2 regions of the Paenibacillus sp. JT22N1 genome follow, and region 1 is predicted to be linked to the other one. Evidence: a T-box and tRNA genes for the amino acid it is inferred to sense, from the RefSeq annotation. Region 1 holds a T-box; the other holds one or more tRNA genes.

Region 1 (9,681 bases):
CTTATGTAGATTTTCAATAACCAGAATAGGCTGCAGAACTTTTCACTCCCGTCTACCGAAGTTTTCAACATATCCGTTTAATTAGTATATCACAGCCATAATTCAACGTGGCATTAACCCATTTTTCGCTGGAAATAGGCTTTAGCCTACACCAGGAGACTGACCTTAGTCATACTTTGTGATGAATACCCAATGTGATGATAAAGGAGCTACTGCATATGCAGCGACTAATGTGTAAAGGGAAGATCCACCGTGCGACGGTAACGGAAGCCGATTTAGATTACGTGGGAAGCATTACTATAGACGGTTTATTGATGCGCAAAGCGAATATTTTACCCTATGAAATGGTTCAAGTCACAAGTCTGCGAAACGCCACCCGGTGGAAAACATACGCGATACCTGCGCCGGAAGGCTGCGGCAAGATCGGTTTGAATGGTCCCCCCGCCCACCTTTTTGCTCCAGGCGACCTCGTTATTATTCTTAGTATGGGACTTATGAATGAAGCAGAAATTAACAACCTCAAACCTCAAGTGGTTTTTGTAGATGAACGCAATCAACTGCTGAGGGTTGAAGAACATGATCTAGTTATTCTCAAGCAAGAAGTGAAATCCAATGACTAAGCTAAACACTAGCAAATGGACCAAATATAAGCTGTTGCGGAAATCGTCTAAACTTAGTGTGAATCTTCCAGAAACAGCTTGGCTGCGAGAGAGCTCTTTTTGGCGCATGATAAAAAAATACCGTGAGGTCATCATTAAACCAACTGGGAGCTATGGGGGCAATGGTGTCATTCGGATCAAAAGGATGGAATCTTCCACATATGAGGTACAGGATGGCGCTACGAAGAAAAATTTTACAGAGCATACCCAATTAAACACCTATATCAAAAAGAAAGCGAGCAAGAACAACATCATTCAACAGCGAATTCCGCTTGCTACGGTGAATGACCGGCCCTTTGATCTCAGAGTGATGGTACAGCGACGCCTCAAATCTCCTTGGGAAGTAACTGGTAAACTGGCCAAAGTGGCCGGAAAGGGCTTTATCGTAACGAATATTCGCATGAGCAGCGGTAAGGTTGTATCTGTGGAGCATGCTCTCAAAAATTCGGCGCTCAAAACGAGGCGGACTGCCGACCTCCTCTCACAGCTCGATAAAGTTGCTTTACAAGCCGCTCAGAAATTAGGTCCTTTCTATCCTTGGGTGCGCACGATGGGGATTGATATGGCTTTTGACAAAGAGGGAAATGTTTGGATTATTGAGGTTAATTTTGCTCCTATGCTTGAGCTATTTTTGAAACTGAAGGATAAGTCTATGTTCCACAAGATAAAATCATTTCACAAAAACAAACCAAATAAATGAATCGCAAAATAAGTTCGAAAAATAAACCAAATCAAAAGACACATGCCGTTTCCTTCTTCTCCTCTTGGTAATAGTCTAAATAAGAGTTTGCGGTTGCAGCACTCAAATTACAACTACGATAGTTTTCCTGTTGAAAACTTTGAGGAGGCCCGAAGATGAACCGATTGGGGCTTTATTGCTCACGATGTTCTGCAAGGCTCCCTTTCCGCTATCAAGAAATGAAATGCGACTGCGGTGGTACTTTATTGGTCGATTACGACTTGGAGCACATAGCTAGAACATTAACGAAGGAAGCTTTACAAACACGCTACCCATCAATGTGGAGATATAAAGAATTGCTTCCAGTGAGTAACCCTGATTGTATCGTCACCTTAGGCGAAGGCTGGACGCCACTCTTGCGCATGCAGGATTGGGAGCAGAAGCTGCCTATTAAACGGCTATGGATCAAGAGAGAAGAGCAGAACCCTACGGGGAGCTTTAAGTCAAGGGGCTTCTCCGTCGCTGTTTCCTTGCTTAAGGAAGCGGGAGCGACTAAAGCGGCCGTTCCATCCAATGGAAATGCCGCGGGCGCATTAGCCGCTTATGCAGGGCGTGCAGGGATCGAGGCATCTGTCTTTATCCCCATGGATTGCCCGCCATTAATCGTGGACGAATGTCCGTTATATGGAGCTGCCACCTTCCTCGTCGACGGCTTCATTCATGATGCAGCAGCAATCATTGAAGCGGGTAAACAAGAACACGGCTGGGTAAACGTCGGCACATTGAAGGAGCCCGGACGTGTAGAGGGCAAGAAAACAATGGGACTTGAGCTCGCCGAACAACTTGGTTGGACATTCCCCGACGTCATCATCTATCCAACCGGCGGCGGCTCCGGTATTATTGGCATGTGGAAAGCTTACCAGGAGCTCAAGGCACTCCGTTGGATTGATGGTCCCATGCCCAGATTCGTCTGCGTGCAAGAAGAGGGATGCCAGCCAATTGTCGACGGCATAACATGCAACCGAGCTGAAAGTGCCCAAGTTGCCGATGTAGAAGCAAGTCCGACAGGTATGCGCGTACCGAATCCGCCAGACTTGGCGTTCATCCTGTCGATTGTGGAACAAAGCGGCGGCACAGCCATCGCCCTCTCCAAAAGCCAAATTGCCGAGGCTACTCGAACCTTAGGCTCATTGGGCATCTCCTCGTCCCCCGAAGGCTCGGCAACTTGGGCAGGTCTGCTCGCCCTCTGCGACAGCGGATGGCTGCGTCCGAGTGATTCTGTTGTGCTTTTTAATACTTCGCACGCGATGAAATATGTGAATTTGGGTTCCATCTCTGCACTTCCGATTATTAGAAACTATGAGGATTATCGCCGTTTGTAGGAATGTTGTACGCTGTAGGCCGTCGATTCATTCGACCAATCTTACTCCACATAGATTTGTCTTAAACCGGGATCTTCGTCATATATGCAGAATTTAGGTTGCTAGATGATTGAATTCATATTAGCTGTTGAATGATGTTGTAGAAAGTGCAACAATTTATGCCTAAATCTCGTTAATCTCCCTTCATTGTTGCATAATGTACAACAATTTTGCCCAATATAGACCATTTCGCATCAAACGAGCTCATAATGTTGTACGAAATGCAACTTCAAGTTGCAAAATAGCCTTTTGGCGTGTTAATTGTTGTAAAAAATACAACATTGGTAACCACGATAGCCCTTCAGCCCTCACGAAAGCTGAATGTCTCTAAAATCGTATTTTGGAGTTATGAATACCAGTTGTGAATTAATTGACAGTCTCCGTTGTACAACTTCCCAAGTTGCAAACACAGTAAAGCCTTTTAACAGGAGTAAGACTATTCCGCTAAAACATCCTCAATCAAACCATATCAACCAAAACTCAAATTAAATCAATAAAAATATAATCTAACCCTATAACCCCATACAAATCAAACCAAACCAAATCAAACAGCCAGGAGGAAACCCTCCTGGCTGTTCATTTCTCAACCTTATTGACCTAAATTATTTTCTTCATACAACCGATACATCGCTTGAATTAAAGGCTCTGCCGGGTCACGATTCAATAAAAATAACGTCATTAAATATTGCAACGGAAGCGCACACGTATTATTGCCGTCTTCAACAGCTACGAATCCAGCCTCTAGGACTGGACCATGCTCCTCATGAAGCTCCAAGTCAACATAGATCTTTTGATCAGGGAATTCTTCTCGTACGGTAGCCGCACAATAAGGAACAATATGTTTATCGAGCAGCTCTTTGGCTTCATCTTCCGATTGTGGAGGATTCGGCAGCGGATGATCTTCTGGGCTTCTCAGCAAGTCTACGAAGAAGGACGATAACCACAGCCCCGCATTCGGATTCGTTTGGAAGTTTCTCATAATTTCATTCAAGAAAAATCCGCATGATGTGGACTTTTCATCATTTTTAAGTGTGAAAGCAAACATTGGACCATAAGTCGGATTATTGCCGATTTGTCCATCTACTTCATATTCGGGAAATTGTTCTTTCATTACTTCTTGAATGTGCTGAAACCAAGTCATAATGATTTGGGCCTGTTCGCGTTCTTGATCTTGTTCGTTATCTACTGGAGCTTGTGTATCAATATCTTTTTCTGTCATTGTGGTTAAAGCCTCCTGAATCATTCAAATTGGCACGAATATCCCTATTGTACCGCATTTGATCAAGTTCAGAAAGCTTATGTTTAATTTTTAAGGACGAATGCAAACAACCCCGACTTCCGATGCATTAATCGAAATGGCATTGCCTCCTTGACCGATCGTTGCCTTAGCGGATTGTCTTACTCTTACTTTCGTTTTCGCGTTGCTGTAGCTTTGATGTCTCGGCGAGAGCATAGGATGAATTCGAGCGTTTTTCCGGTTACAATCGTTTTGGCGTCGGCATACCAAGTACTTCCAGTACCTGATGCATGGTCTGTTTATACGTTTGCGTGATCCAAAGGCGATGGGCGATGCTTTCTTCACTACCTTTTAAAACCGGACAAACACTGTAGAAGTGGTTAAAAAGCGAAGCTAGCTCGAAAGCATAATGGCAGAGTATGCTAGGTGCCAATTGCTTAGTGGCAGTTTCCAGTGTTTCGGGCCAATAGGCGGTGTGCCTCAAAAGTTGGTATTCCTGTTCTTCCAAAAGAGTCCCATCGAACTTTGCCTCCATTCGTGGCAGACGAGTATCTTTCTTTGCTTTGTCCAAAATACTGTTTGCTCTTGTGTATGCATAAAGCAAGTAGACGCCCGTGTTCCCAGTAATTTCCGTCGCATGCTCCAAGTCAAAAATAACTTCCGTTTGCAGCTGATATTTCAGCAAATAATAACGGATCGCAGCCGCAGCTATCGATCTGCTGGAAATCCCCGCTTTTCTTGAGCGTTTAGCGTCAATGACTCTCTCCATGCGATCAAGTAGGTCCGCGACTTTAATTCCAATCCCTTGGCGCCCAGACATCGCATAGGAGCTTTTGCCCTCCGAAATATCAATCCCCAGTCCTGCAGCAGTTTCCGGACTTAAGGAAACGACCCCATAACTCACGTGTTTAAGCTGACTCGCCTGCTGCTCATAGCCCAGTACTTCTAGAGCTAGCTTAACCATCTCCTGCGGGTATTGCTGACGATAATCAATGACATTAATGACGACATCCGCTTGCCCTATCGATTTCTTTCTGCCCTGGGAAGCTGTGGACCATAGTCCATCCTCCCATTTTTTATATTCAAAATCATTCGACAGCACACCGAATTTCCAAAGATGATAGGCTATATCCTTCGCTGTATACGTTAAAATACCATTGGAACGAACAAGCACTTTATCCCCTTGATAATCCGTGCTTTCTCCAACTGTAACAGCTCCTTCTTCTAGATTCTTCAGTACCCAGCAGCCTGCTAATTTTCCATCCGTCACCTTATGAAACATATCTGTTTGGCTCAACAGCTCGAAGGTTGTATCCCAAAATCCCGCTCTCACAATACTGCTTTCCCAAACCAGCACATCGTAGTGAATGCCGAATTGCTTCATTTCTTCCAACTGCTCGCGAACGATCCTTTCCGCCACCAAAGCACCCATCCATGCAAGATTGGAATGCCCGCTCTCTAGCGCATGGAGAACTGTAGAACGCTGCTCTACAAGCTCCGGCTGCAATTTGTAAACCTGATTCACCTTCGCGTAGGTCTCCCAACAAAAGTCGCCAAATCGGTTAAAAGTCTCTTCTGTTTGTGTATGAAGAATACCCACCACGGTATCCGCTAATTGATTCCCCAGATCATCAATATAGTTATGCACCTCCACCTGATAGCCTGCTTGCGAGAGCATGCGTGACAACGAATCACCGATACAGGAATTTCTCAAATGGCCAACATGAGCAGCTTTATTGGGGTTGATTGACGTATGCTCGATCAAAATTTTTGTTTTGTTTCTTTGATCAACAAGCCCTTTGGCAGCAAAATACTGACCTGAAGACCAGGTGTCCCAATTTACATAAAAGTTTAGAAACCCCGGCGGCACCGCAGCGACTTTGGCGAATAAGCCTTGAATACACCCGTTCTTTTCTATGCGCTGTTGAAGCTCTTGCGCGATTTGCAAAGGAGATTTTCGTACTATTTTTGCTAAAAGCATAGCTACATTCGTACTGTAATCACCGTGCTCAGGATGAGCTGGGTGCTCCGTCAAGATTTTCAGAGTCGCAGGCTGTTCTATTCCGTACTCTTGAAATAAAACATCTACATGAAGCTTGATTTCATTCGTTAGAAGCTGCTGAATCATGGCATATTCCTCCTAATAGGATAGTGTGAAACTGCGAATGTTTTGCAGGAAAATGCAAAAAAGCCCCCGTCTCTACAATAAGAGACGAGAGCTGTTCATTCCCGCGGTACCACTCTAAGTGTTAAACCACTGGTTTAACCACTCCAACGATAACGGCTTATGCCGGATCTCCCTACATCGTACTTTCGGAAGACCATTTCCCAGGCCCGCTTCACCCTTGACATTCGTACCGGTTCCCACCTGCTCCGGCTCGCTGCGACTGTCCGACAAGAATTACTGTCCTGTTCACCAATGTTACTTATGAAATTAAGAATTTACTGAATATTACAGCAATAATAATGTGTTGTCAAGATGCAACTAATTTCATCATCATAATACCAATGAACGCTAAAGCTAAGCCGGATTGCTCCATTTTTGAGAATTTGTCCCTCAAAACAAACCGTGTATACAATAAGACTATCAATACATTAAGGGCGACGACCGCGGAAACTAACCCCGTTTTCCCCTGATCGAACGCATGAATAATGAAGATCATACCAATGACATTTGTAATCCCGATGACCATTCCAATCAGGAAGGTTCTACGTTCGGTCCAACTGGCTGGCGCAGCTTCCTTTCCTTTATCCTTGGCTCTGTCCTTCAACCACCATAATCCAAAACAGCATGTCCCCGTTGTAAACATAAAAAATAGCGTTGGAAATAGTGGCGCAGAAACGATGGTTGTCCATTTGCTAGACAAATCATTCCCAGCAAAAAGAAACAAAGCAAGCACTCCCCATCCGGCTCCTTGCAGATTCTTTAATGTGATATCATTCGAGTAACGAACGAATAAGATACCTACAACGATCACAATGAAGGCAAAGAACTGCCATAAATTGAGTCGTTCATCCCAAAGTAGATATGCGACGAAAACCACAACGACCGATGGTAAACCGGTGAGGATTGCAACTAACGAAGCTTTGCCTACCGCAAAGCCTTTGAACATACTGGCATTGGCTCCAAAGGAAAACAACCCCATCTGAACACCAATCAGAGCAGACACCGTCCACTCTTGCTGTGTTATAAGGGCGCAGGCAATGCTGACGAGCGCCCCCATAAAAAATGTGCCGCAGAGCAGCACATTCCGATTCAGCGATTGCTGACTGGTCCAATGATATAGAATACCTCGCAGCCCGAAGCTAACAGCCGCAAGTACTGAAAATATAAGCCACATGAGAACAGATACCCCTTTCTTTTAAGCAAAGATCGGGTAATTTTACCACAATAATCTTTATTGGACAACACTTGGTTGTAACAATAAACGCACAAGGATCGCATCGCCGCCAGCAGATACTTTTACTTCAGCAAATTTGGCATCCCGTTCATATACACGGCCTGTTCCTTCCGGAATGAAATAAGTCTCAATGCCGAACTCAATACCCTCGTAACCGATTTTGTTTCCATTCAAGCGAACCTCTCCCGGAGCTAATGTTTCCCCTTTGGTATACACGCGGCGGTATTCGTAAACACCTGTCGCCCGGTTCGGAGCGAGAACGATTGTAATTTTCCCTTTAGAGTCTACATCATGATTTTTATCTGTAAATAGAGGCGGCTCAGATATCGTATACCGTAAACGGACATAATCACCCTGAATGAGAGAACGTGGATCAAGCGGTTCAAGCTGCAGCTTAATCAGCTGTCCGTGAGCGAGCAGCCACTCACTTTTGCCAATTTGTAAGGACATTGCCATGACTTGCAGCAGAACTAGCAGAGCAATAATCCAGCGGTTCAATGCATAATTAGAGCTAGCCCCTAGTTGTTCGCTTAATTCCAAGCGATGTCTTTTTTCATACCAAACTGTAAAGACAAGAACTAAAATCCCGATGACCGCAAAACTAATCGATTTGTGCAGAAGCTTCCAGGCCAGATCGTAATATTTGTATACCAGGAAAGCAATCCAGAAGCCCATTGACCAAGCGTAAATCCATTTGATATGCAGTTGTCTACTAATGAACAAAGCGAGAACAACGACGATAAAGAACAGCACATTGGCTATATAATACCAAGATGACTCCGCCATAAAGGTTAAAGCAAATAAAGTCAATAGAAATGAAGGAAAACTGCTGTAAAGTATAGGTTGTCTGACTCCCTCATTTGGTATGACCTGACCACTGGCAAAGATAACGAATAATAAACCGGTAAGCACGGTAAGCACCATTATTCCGCTATCCATCCAATTGAAAAGTACGAAGGAAGCAATAATGACACCAGTAAGAAAGAAGAATATACGATGTACCAACCCAGCAATGTAGATAAAAGCTGCAATCGTAAGAGCAAGGAAAACCAAGAGAATAGGAACATTCTCTGTAAAAACAGCCGCTCCGGCACCAAGCAGCAATCCACTAATGAGAATTGTGTATCGCACTAATGAATTTAGTTTTTTCGCTATGATTATCGCAATAACAGTGACAAAACCAAAACCTATTAGCACATTCTCAGGTTCATCAAATCCTAGTACAACTGTAACAATACCAATAATCGTCAAGCTTCCCAGAATCGAACCAATAATGATGACCGAGACCGTGAGGACACGGACGACCCATTTGGTAAAATCTCCATCCGGCTTCGCTTGATCCGAAGCTTCTAAATCTGAGTGGTTTTCCGAATCCAACTGCTTTGATGCAGGATTCCAAGAGCGAATAAAGTTCATGAACTTCACATTCGCAAAGATGAACAAGATAATAAACAACAAGCTAGCAATGAAAAAGAACTCATTATAATGTTGGATAATAAGCTCGATATATTTGACTGTCACCGTGATGGATACCCACAAACCGGCAAACAATAGATAAGCTTTATTCCTCGTCTTGTGTGTATAGTAAACGGCTATCGCAAGTACTAGGACGAGAGGTAAATTCATAAAGACACCGTACTTTTCGTACGCTTGTGAATTTGAAGCCACGACCAAAACTGCCATCCCAACTTGAAAAGAGATCCATTTGAGAAAAGATGAGTGCAAACGCCCCCGCTCACTCAGAACATACAAGATGCCATTCGCAATGGCGATTCCGAGCCAGATGGTAATTTGAATGATTTCCGCATCTGAGCTCCCTCCCCAACGTCCGAAGAAATAAATCCCATAAGCGAGATGGCCCAAAATATACGCCAGTACATAGTAGGGCTGCCATCTAGTTAATAGGGCAAGTAAAAATGCCGGAATGAACCATACGGCGAACAAGCTGTAACTGTCAGCATGAGAATTGTAGGTTTGCCCAATGAGTCCGACACCTACACCGAACGAAATGCAGCTCGCGAACAGGCTAAGTTTACTTAGAAACTGCCTGCCATTTTGGCGAGAAAGCCATACAGATAAGCCATAAAAGCCCATGATGAGCACAAAGACAGGAATGAATTTCTCCCAGCGGTTTAATTTCTCCCAATTCGTAGCAAAAAAATATACAATGGCGGTTAGTAGAGCACTAGCTCCCAATACATAGCCTAGTTGAATCGTAACAAATTTGGATTTCATGATGATATTCCTCCTCTCGCTTACTTCTTATTGTACTAGAGATGTTCAG
Region 2 (9,681 bases), on a different contig from region 1:
ATGGCGGAGGGGACCCACGCGTTCCCATCTCGAACACGACCGTTAAGCCCTCCAGCGTCGATGGTACTTGAACCGCAGGGTTCTGGGAGAGTAGAACGTTGCCAAGCAGAATACCCCTAGTGGGTATTTTTTTTGCCACGCTGTAGACTGTTTACTCATTAGGGCCCTTAGCTCAGCTGGTTAGAGCGCACCCCTGATAAGGGTGAGGTCGGTGGTTCGAGTCCACTAGGGCCCACCAATTAATTTCTTTTATGGGGCCATAGCTCAGCTGGGAGAGCGCCTGCCTTGCAAGCAGGAGGTCAGCGGTTCGATCCCGCTTGGCTCCACCATATTCCCTGATAGCTCAGTTGGTAGAGCACTCGACTGTTAATCGAGTTGTCACAGGTTCGAGTCCTGTTCGGGGAGCCATTTTTGGAGAAGTGTCCGAGCGGCCGAAGGAGCACGATTGGAAATCGTGTAGGCGTCACAAGCGTCTCGAGGGTTCGAATCCCTCCTTCTCCGTTTCTTTAGATAAAGGAAAGACAATATGGCGGCGTAGCTCAGCTGGCTAGAGCGTACGGTTCATACCCGTAAGGTCGGGGGTTCGAGCCCCTCTGCCGCTACTAGATAAATTGGAGAGATACCCAAGTGGCTATAAGGGGACCCTCTGCTAAGGGGTTAGACTGCGTAAGTGGTGCGAGGGTTCGAATCCCTCTCTCTCCGTCGGTAAATTTTTTGAATTTGGCCCGTTGGTCAAGTGGTTAAGACACCTCCCTTTCACGGAGGTAACAGGGGTTCGAGTCCCCTACGGGTCACCAATAATCCCCACAAAGTGACGTAAAGCTGACGAAGCCTATTCCGAATACTTTGCGTGGGCCCAAAATTCATTATCTCATGGAGGCTTAGCTCAGCTGGGAGAGCATCTGCCTTACAAGCAGAGGGTCGGCGGTTCGATCCCGTCAGCCTCCACCATACTGCCCAAAAAAGTGAAGTGAAGCTTTGTAGCAACGCCGATTACTTTTTCGGGGCTCATAATGAAATTATGCTTTCAATGTCGCGGGGTGGAGCAGCCCGGTAGCTCGTCGGGCTCATAACCCGAAGGCCGCAGGTTCAAATCCTGCCCCCGCAACCAAACTCTTTCAGAGAGTTGTTCTTCACAGTGTGGAGCTGTGGTGTAGTGGCCTAACATGCCTGCCTGTCACGCAGGAGACCGCGGGTTCGAATCCCGTCAGCTCCGTCATTTTTCATAAATGAATATGCCGTTGTAGCTCAACTGGTAGAGCAACTGACTTGTAATCAGTAGGTTGGGGGTTCAAGTCCTCTCGACGGCACCACAATTCCCAAAAAAGTGAAGCAAAGCTTTGTAGCAACGTCATTACTTTTTCGGGGCTTGGTTAGGCTTTATACATGGAGGCTTAGTGAAGTGGCTAAACACGGCAGACTGTAAATCTGCTCTCTTTGAGTTCGGTGGTTCGAATCCATCAGCCTCCATTTCCAAACTACGTTGGGGATTAGCCAAGCGGTAAGGCAACGGACTTTGACTCCGTCATGCCAAGGTTCAAATCCTTGATCCCCAGTTCTTCATATGAGTCATTAGCTCAGTTGGTAGAGCACCTGACTTTTAATCAGGGTGTCGTAGGTTCGAATCCTACATGACTCACTTTGCCTTATTTACAGCATGCGCGTATGGCGGAATTGGCAGACGCACTAGACTTAGGATCTAGCGGGTGACCGTGGGGGTTCAAGTCCCTCTACGCGCATTAAATCCTCAGCAGTATTCATACTCCTGAGGTACCCATGCGGAAGTGGCTCAGCGGTAGAGCATCGCCTTGCCAAGGCGAGGGTCGCGGGTTCGATCCCCGTCTTCCGCTCCATTTTATTAAGCGCCCTTAGCTCAGCTGGATAGAGTATTTGACTACGAATCAAAAGGTCGGGAGTTCGAATCTCTCAGGGCGCGCCATTATTCATATGTTATACCTTATCGGGACGTAGCTCAGCTTGGTAGAGCACCTGCTTTGGGAGCAGGGGGTCGCATGTTCAAATCGTGTCGTCCCGATAGACACGCGGGCGTAGTTTAATGGTAGAACTTCAGCCTTCCAAGCTGATCGCGCGGGTTCGATTCCCGCCGCCCGCTTCACAGAAAAAGATCACCTTCGGGTGATCTTTTTCGTTTGAATGGGAACTGGAAGAGAAGCCGTATGGGTTCGACCTTCTGTAAAGACATCATAGAATACACCCATAGGAAACATTTCAAATAAGCATTTGGAGTATTCCCACCACATAATTTAATAAAAAGAAATGGGGAATCCTCTGTTGTAGCATGCAACCCTTGAGAAAAACCTTTTTCATGGTAAATTTAATAGTGAAGTGATACAAATAATGCATGTAAACCGATGTTCAGTGAGATGTGACGCTTGTCACCGAACCGGAAAAGGTCAATTAATTTAAATACATAAAGGAGTACAAAACCCATGACTCTAAATAAAAGAAATAAGCTAGTTGAAGTGAGTAGAACGCTAGCTAAGGTTGCACTAGGCGAAGCATTTGCCGATGTAGTCATTAAGAATGGAACACTCGTCAATGTGTATTCTGGTGAATTACTTGAGCGTATTGATGTTGCTGTTGTGGCTGGGAGAATAGCGTATGTAGGGAACGCAGACCACACCATTGGGGCTCAAACGGTCGTTATCGATGCCACAGGGAAGTATATGTCTCCAGGATTTTTAGATGGTCATATGCATGTTGAAAGCACGATGCTTTCCGTTACCGAGTTTGCCAAAGCGGCATTAGCCAAAGGAACAACGGGGATTTTTATGGACCCTCATGAAATTGCCAATGTATTTGGAACAGAAGGTGTAAGGCTGATGCACGAAGAGGGGCAGCAGCTGCCTCTCAAAGTATTCACGACCTTCCCATCCTGCGTACCAGCGACTAACGGCTTAGAAGATGCAGGTGCAAGCTTAGAAGTGACTGATATTAAAGAGGGACTGCAGTGGGATAATGTGGTCGGACTAGGTGAAGTTATGAATTTCCCTGGTGTCATTTATGGTGATCCGAAAATGTGCGGGGAGATTGAAGAAACGATCAAGAGTGGTAAAACCGTCACAGGACATTTTCCAAGTGATGATGATCGTATGCTGCAAGCGTATATAGGGTCCGGCGTGACATCTGATCATGAAACCGTAACAAGGGAACAAGGTCTTCACAAAGTCCGTATGGGCATGCACCTTATGATTCGTGAAGGTTCTGCCTGGCATGATGTCAAAGAGGTCATTAAGGTGGTAACCGAAGATAAGGTCAACACGTCCAATATTTCGCTCGTTACGGATGACGTAAATCCGCAAACTTTGGTGGAGAAAGGGCATCTCAATCATGTGGTGCGCCGCGCAATCGAAGAGGGCGTCGATCCTGTAACAGCGATTCAGATGGTAACGATTAATGTGGCGCGCTATTTTAAAATGGAGCAAGATTTGGGCAGTATTACTCCCGGTAAATGTGCTGATATTTTATTGCTGGATGATTTACAGAAGGTCGAGCCTTCAACTGTCATTACTGATGGTCAAGTTGTTTTTGATTATGGCAAGCTTACGGTTGATTTCCCCGATTTTGTCTATCCCGAGCACATCCGTAATTCCATGAACGTTAAGCGAGAGCTTACGCCTGAGGACTTCAAGCTTGTAAGTCGCAGTAATCAGGAAAAGACGAAGGTTAATGTCATTAACGTTATTGAAAATAGTGCAAGAACAGAGAAAATGACAGCAATGCTGGCTGTTGAGCAAGGGATCATCCAACCAGATGTTGAGCAGGATATTATTCGTCTCGCCTGTATCGAGCGGCACCGTGGAACGGGTCAAATTTCACTTGGCTTTACGCATGGCTTTCAATTGAAGGTAGGTGCGGTAGCCTCTACAGTGGCGCATGACAGTCACAATCTAATTGTTATGGGGATCAATGAGCAAGATATGGCTTTGGCAGCTAATGAGCTTGTCAAAATGGGAGGCGGCATGATCGTTGTAGAGAACGGTAAAGTGCTGGCTCAAGTACCGATGACCATCGCAGGCCTCATGTCAGATAAATCATTGCTTGAAGTCGTTAAAGAGGTTGCAGAGCTCGAAAAAGCGTGGAAACAAATGGGCTGCCCGCTGAACGCTCCGTTTATGACATTCTCATTAATTGCTTTACCTGTTATTCCTGAAATTCGGATTTCAAACCGAGGTCTTGTCGATGTTACACAGTTCAAGCTAATTGAAGTGGAAATTGGTTAAGTGGCTAAATAAATAGGTCCAAAAGGACTTATCCTTTTTATTCTTTTTAGAAGGATGACGTTCGGCGCGGGAGGTTTGGATGGTTTGCGGGAGGCTGGGAACGAGCTCAGCTTCCATCCTGACTGTAATTTCGGTTTCCTCGATAATCGGCAGATCTAGGGTGGTGGCTACCTCATCTCGAATTTGGTGCAACAAATTCAATTGCTGTTCAAATTCGTCTACACGTTTGGAAAGCAACATGTTCTCTTGTTTTAGCTTTTTTATAAGCTCATATAGTAATTTCATGGTTAGCTTCGGTTTCTCTGATTGCTCATTTTCTTCGTTATTATTAGTGGGAGACAGCAGCAATATCAACTCTTCATCACTGATTACCTTGTTTGACACAGTATGGCCCCCTTAAATTAATGAATCTCGCTGAGCTGCCCATCCGTAAAAAGATAATCTTTGGGAAGAAGTGAAAGATTAATGCTCCGGCTGCAGTCGATATACTGTGGGTAAATAACTTGGATAGATTCCTCTTCTTGAATTGGATAGTTAATTGGATAGTTAATGATTTTATTCTTTTTGATTATATCTATAAAAAGATGAAACATTATGGAGATAATTAACAATCCCGTTGCACATAGCTCTAAGTTTTGAATCATAAATTAGCCCTCCTATGAATCTTTTTTCATAGATTAACGGATTAGAACTAAAATGTCGCTCGAAAACCGTTGTCGTTTTGTAAGCTTTTATGAAGAGTTAAACTGGAATATATGACGGAAATAGGGTAATGATGGTATTTTTTAAAAGTATATTGTTGTTAAATCGCACGATCTTGTCTATCAATGAAAAAAATAGGGATGGGGTGTTCAACATGTTCAGTAAAAATAGTCAGATTCAGACCTATCTGGAGCGTATCGGGTTTAAAGGTTCGCTCGATGGCAGCGCAAAGACACTGGCCGACCTGCAGGAGTGTCATCTCCACACGGTTCCATACGAAAATTTGGACATTATGAACCGCATAGCTTTATCATTGGATCCTGTGGATGTATATCAAAAGATTGTCGTGCGCGGGCGCGGTGGGTACTGCTTCGAGCTGAACGCTTTATTCGGCTGGCTGCTGCGGGAGCTTGGCTACTCGGTCACTGACTTGGTTGCTCGATTTTGGCGCGACGAACCGAACACACCACCGAAACGACGTCATCACGTCCTGAAGGTAGAGGCAGAAGGCACGACTTATTTGTGTGATGTCGGAGTAGGAGGGATTGTCCCCCGCAGGCCGGTCGCATGGATCGAAGGTCTTGAACAGCACCAGGGCGGAGAGTGCTACCGTCTCGAGCGCGATGCCAATTATGGTTGGATGCTATATGAGCAGAAGAACAAGGAATGGAACCGCATCTACTCGTTTACGGAGGAGCCTCAGCTGCCGAAGGACTTCACCTTTGCGACCTTCTGGTGTGAGAACGCCCCGGATTCGATATTTACCAAAAGCCCAATGGTAGCCATGCGCACCCTGGAAGGGCGGAATACGCTGGCTGGTCGAGAGTTTCGCATCTTTACATCCGCGGGGGTTAGGACTTTCACTCCGCAGACCGAAGAAGAGTATAAAGCAGCACTGCAAGAGCATTTTGGTATTCATCTAGATTAATCATTAATGTAGTCATGTACTATAATAGTTGGATTTCCATTTATTCAACGTCGAAGAGGACCCCGAAAGGGGTCCCTTTTTCTTTTTCTAACTTAAAGTTCTTTCCGTTAGAGAAACCATAATCCGAATATGATTCTAATTACGAAAGTGATAACTTGCTGTCTTCACGTTCTAAAGCTTTCTGCTGCTCTTTGGTGAAAGTACAACTTAGCTTTGGTAGTCCAGTGTATTTGTTGATGTAGATAGTTCTTGCAATGCCGTGAATGAATTTCATTTGTTTGGTCCATTCTTTTGGGTTGAACATGGACATCAACTCCTTATTTATATAACCTACAAATTCTCCACAATAACGATGTTGGAAGCGCTTTATTTTAATATTATGTTCAAAGGACATGGTTGATGCATTGAGCAAAAGTACTTCCGAACAACGCGAAAAAGAACGCTGAATTAGTGTTTTTTAATTAACCATTGAATGTGTCAGTGACATCTAGTAACTTCCCCGGATGAGGTATTCTTCGATCACGTCCACATCGCCTCATGGGCTCAGTAGGAGGCTTTAATCGATATTTCGGACCCGATCATAGGAAGTTGGATTTGACCCCGAGAAGCCCGCCTAAGACGATCAAAGACTGGAAGAATATGCGGACAAGCTGACCGTGAAGGACGTAAACTTCTATAAGCAGATCGGTTTTATATTGTGTTCAGTGTTGTCCAACAGGAAAATGTCATATTCCGTGGTACAATTAGAGAGAATATCTCCTATCATCAGCCTGAGTTTGGTTATCATCATTTGGAGTGGGGAATTGAGGGGAGGGTGCGCGTGACCCAAAGAATAATAAAAGCACCGCAAGGCTTAGCAGCATCGCCATTCAATCAAAGCGTTTTGAAGCTCAAAGGGCTCACAGTCATTGAATCGTGCACCAACACGGTAGGAAAACAAGGGACTATGTTCTTAGAAGACTACCTTCTCATGTTTGTGCTGAATGGCACTTATACGGTGCGATACGGCGATCAGATGTACGTTGTTCATAAGCACGAAATGGTACTGTTGCAAAAATCCATTGTCATTGAATATGAGAAATCAGGCGAACCTAATCAGGCATACTTATTAGAGTACATGATGTTTTTTCTAAAAGATGAAGTACTCAAAGACTTTATTAAAATGGCGGACATTCAATCTACGCAGCCAACAGCGTTGGTACCTATTTTCGTAAATCCGATAAGTGAACGACTGTTAACGTATTTAGAATCACTTAAACCATATTTCAACGAACCCGATAACATCGAGGACGGATTAATTAAAATTAAGTTGTTGGAATTATTGTTTGATCTTAGCCATGCCAACGAAAATATCGTGCAGCAATTACTTCAATTGAAGCAGCAGGTGCGATCCGATATCTCAACCGTCGTGGAACAAAATATCTTGAATCCCGTTTCGGTGAATGATTTGGCTTATTTATCGGGCAGAAGCTTGTCCAGCTTCAAACGGGATTTTCAATCCATTTACAACACGTCCCCATCTCTATGGATTCGGCAGAAACGCTTGGAGAAGGCCAAAGAATTGTTGACCTATTCGACCATGTCAGTAACGGATGTTTGCTTTACGACGGGGTTTGAGAATGTTGCGCATTTTTCAAGGGTTTTCAAAGAGCATTTTGGCTATACCCCGTCCTCTTACAGGCAACAGTTAAGCTAAAAGCAAACAGAGATCTTAGTTCGGCACCCGCCGGGCTAAGATTTTTTTAATTTGAGCTAAATGGACAAATACTTTGGGCTTTTTGGAAAAGTAGGTCGGAATGCGCTGTGATAATCTTAGGTCATGAAATATTCAATTTAAAAATGACGACTATGACAAATCAAAAAGTATGGTTCATCACAGGCGCATCCAGAGGCTTTGGATTAGAAATTGCAAAAGCTGCTTTAGCAGAGGGCAACAAGGTGGTAGCTACCGTTCGCAGCAAGCCTGAACAATTAGCCGCGCAGCTTGATAACAACGAAAACTTATTTGTAACTGTGCTGGATGTTACGGACGAAGCTCAAGCCTTAGATGCAGCGAAACAAGCAACAGACAAATTCGGAAGAATTGACGTGCTAGTCAATAATGCTGGTTATGGATTGCTGAGTGCCGTTGAAGAAGCTTCGAATGAAGAAGTGAAACAAAATTATGATGCCAATGTTTTCGGGTTACTAAACGTTACCCGCGCAATTTTACCCTACATGCGTAAGCAGCGCTCGGGACATATCATCAATATTTCATCAGTAGGCGGATTAAACGGATTTGTTGGCTGGGGGATTTATGGTTCCACCAAGTTTGCTGTAGAAGGCATTACGGAGTCCATGGCTTTGGAATTAGCTCCTTTAGGGATTTATGCAACCGTCGTGGCACCAGGCTTTTTTAGAACTGAATTCCTTGATCCAACATCTTTGATAAGAACCACTCATGTCATCGATGATTATGCAGGCACAGTGGGAGAAATGCGAAGCTTTGCCACACAAGTTAATAAGAAGCAGCCTGGCGATCCCAAGAAACTCGCACAAGCTTTCATTACATTGGCCAACGCTGAAAAGCCTCCTGTTCATTTGCCTTTAGGCAATGACACCCTTGCTATGTATAGAGAAAAGACGGCAAAGTTTGAAAAGACATTGAAGACTGGTATGACGTTATTACGGGAACGGATCATGATGATGTAAGAGGGTAAAGTTGCAATTAATGAGTCGGAATAGGGACTAGTATTTATTCTTGTTCACAACTAAGACAAATGGACAAGGATGACCGAATATACTTATACGGAATCATCAGAAGTTGTTTATCAACTAGGAGGTGTTTCGGTATGGTTTATTGGTTGTTGGCCGTTATCGTGGTTGTGGTTGGTTTATTGATTTATATGAACGTGAAGAAGCGCAAAGTGGTACCATCGTCTGATTTGCAAACACATAAGTCGTGCGCGTATTGTAACGAGGAAATTGCAATCGATGCAGCTGTATGCAAGTACTGTAGGGGTGTTGTCGTAAATTGAGGCTGATATAATGAATAGCAAATGAAGCAGCGGTCAGTTCGCATGAGTGTGAGCTGGTCGTTGTTTTGTTTTATTGCTATTTAGTCGTTCATACGAATAACATGGGGCTGTCCTATAAGTAGGTAAAATCTACTTATAGGACAGCCCATTAAGTTCTTTTGACCATCTGGAACATTTGAAACGTATTCTGCATGAAATTAATACTTCCATTGGAAATTTTCCAATAGAATTGGCTTCCAAGCTGTCAATTCCCTACTTCCATTGGATTATCCAATGGAAGTAGCATTCAGCCTTCGAAATTCTCAAACTGGGGGCTGAATTTCCCATATGGCTCTACATTCTTGAAACGCTAACTCTTCCTATTCCTTTACCAGACTCCTTGGCATCAATGGTATCCAGGAAATCATTCGTTGTCCGAAAGACATACTTAACCTCATCAAGCCCTCTCTCCATGAGCATGCTTTTATGAATATCAAGGATTAGCTTTTTCTCATGAATTCCTTCACCATCAAGCTTCTGAAAATTGAACAACTCGCTAGGATCAATTTCTATTCTTAATCGCTCGCCAACCAGACTTAAAAAATCGGACATCTCATTCACCTCAAATTGAGGTTGTTGAAATCATTGATAAAAAGAGATACCCGTATAATATGATAAATTATATAAAATCCTGTATAAATGGTACTCTTGTGTTCCATTTATAAATATAATCACCAAAAAGTTGGCGCTCCACCTCAAAAAAGTGTAACATCAATCTAATAACAGCAGACAGAAGGAGCTTGAATCATTT

The links. The T-box of region 1 lies ahead of AC58UU_RS31815 (arginine--tRNA ligase). A T-box ahead of a tRNA ligase gene usually reads a tRNA of that ligase, here a tRNA-Arg.
Region 2: it encodes a tRNA-Arg, which carries the amino acid that the T-box ahead of AC58UU_RS31815 (arginine--tRNA ligase) is inferred to sense. The anticodon was not compared.

The regions. Positions count from the first base shown of each region.
Region 1 covers NZ_JCAUAW010000022.1:42,847-52,527, forward strand. Annotated here, with positions in the region: gene panD (aspartate 1-decarboxylase) at 219-620, shown strand; gene AC58UU_RS31795 (YheC/YheD family protein) at 613-1,359, shown strand; gene AC58UU_RS31800 (threonine synthase) at 1,515-2,720, shown strand; gene AC58UU_RS31805 (hypothetical protein) at 3,349-3,978, opposite strand; gene AC58UU_RS31810 (hypothetical protein) at 4,069-4,212, opposite strand; gene AC58UU_RS31815 (arginine--tRNA ligase) at 4,238-6,124, opposite strand; T-box leader at 6,202-6,422, opposite strand; gene AC58UU_RS31820 (EamA family transporter) at 6,471-7,337, opposite strand; gene AC58UU_RS31825 (GDYXXLXY domain-containing protein) at 7,395-9,632, opposite strand.
Region 2 covers NZ_JCAUAW010000049.1:3-9,683, forward strand. Annotated here, with positions in the region: partial or broken rRNA gene rrf (5S ribosomal RNA) at 1-107, shown strand, start outside; tRNA gene AC58UU_RS39125 (tRNA-Ile) at 162-238, shown strand; tRNA gene AC58UU_RS39130 (tRNA-Ala) at 254-329, shown strand; tRNA gene AC58UU_RS39135 (tRNA-Asn) at 333-408, shown strand; tRNA gene AC58UU_RS39140 (tRNA-Ser) at 414-501, shown strand; tRNA gene AC58UU_RS39145 (tRNA-Met) at 529-602, shown strand; tRNA gene AC58UU_RS39150 (tRNA-Ser) at 614-702, shown strand; tRNA gene AC58UU_RS39155 (tRNA-Glu) at 723-797, shown strand; tRNA gene AC58UU_RS39160 (tRNA-Val) at 876-951, shown strand; tRNA gene AC58UU_RS39165 (tRNA-Met) at 1,035-1,111, shown strand; tRNA gene AC58UU_RS39170 (tRNA-Asp) at 1,143-1,216, shown strand; tRNA gene AC58UU_RS39175 (tRNA-Thr) at 1,238-1,313, shown strand; tRNA gene AC58UU_RS39180 (tRNA-Tyr) at 1,389-1,470, shown strand; tRNA gene AC58UU_RS39185 (tRNA-Gln) at 1,485-1,556, shown strand; tRNA gene AC58UU_RS39190 (tRNA-Lys) at 1,567-1,639, shown strand; tRNA gene AC58UU_RS39195 (tRNA-Leu) at 1,660-1,739, shown strand; tRNA gene AC58UU_RS39200 (tRNA-Gly) at 1,779-1,853, shown strand; tRNA gene AC58UU_RS39205 (tRNA-Arg) at 1,863-1,939, shown strand; tRNA gene AC58UU_RS39210 (tRNA-Pro) at 1,962-2,035, shown strand; tRNA gene AC58UU_RS39215 (tRNA-Gly) at 2,043-2,113, shown strand; gene ade (adenine deaminase) at 2,451-4,244, shown strand; gene AC58UU_RS39225 (hypothetical protein) at 4,221-4,628, opposite strand; gene AC58UU_RS39230 (hypothetical protein) at 4,646-4,888, opposite strand; gene AC58UU_RS39235 (arylamine N-acetyltransferase family protein) at 5,101-5,874, shown strand; gene AC58UU_RS39240 (hypothetical protein) at 6,014-6,268, opposite strand; gene AC58UU_RS39245 (helix-turn-helix domain-containing protein) at 6,695-7,570, shown strand; gene AC58UU_RS39250 (oxidoreductase) at 7,723-8,565, shown strand; gene AC58UU_RS39255 (hypothetical protein) at 8,706-8,891, shown strand; gene AC58UU_RS39260 (hypothetical protein) at 9,225-9,482, opposite strand; gene AC58UU_RS39265 (HEAT repeat domain-containing protein) at 9,680-9,681, shown strand, end outside.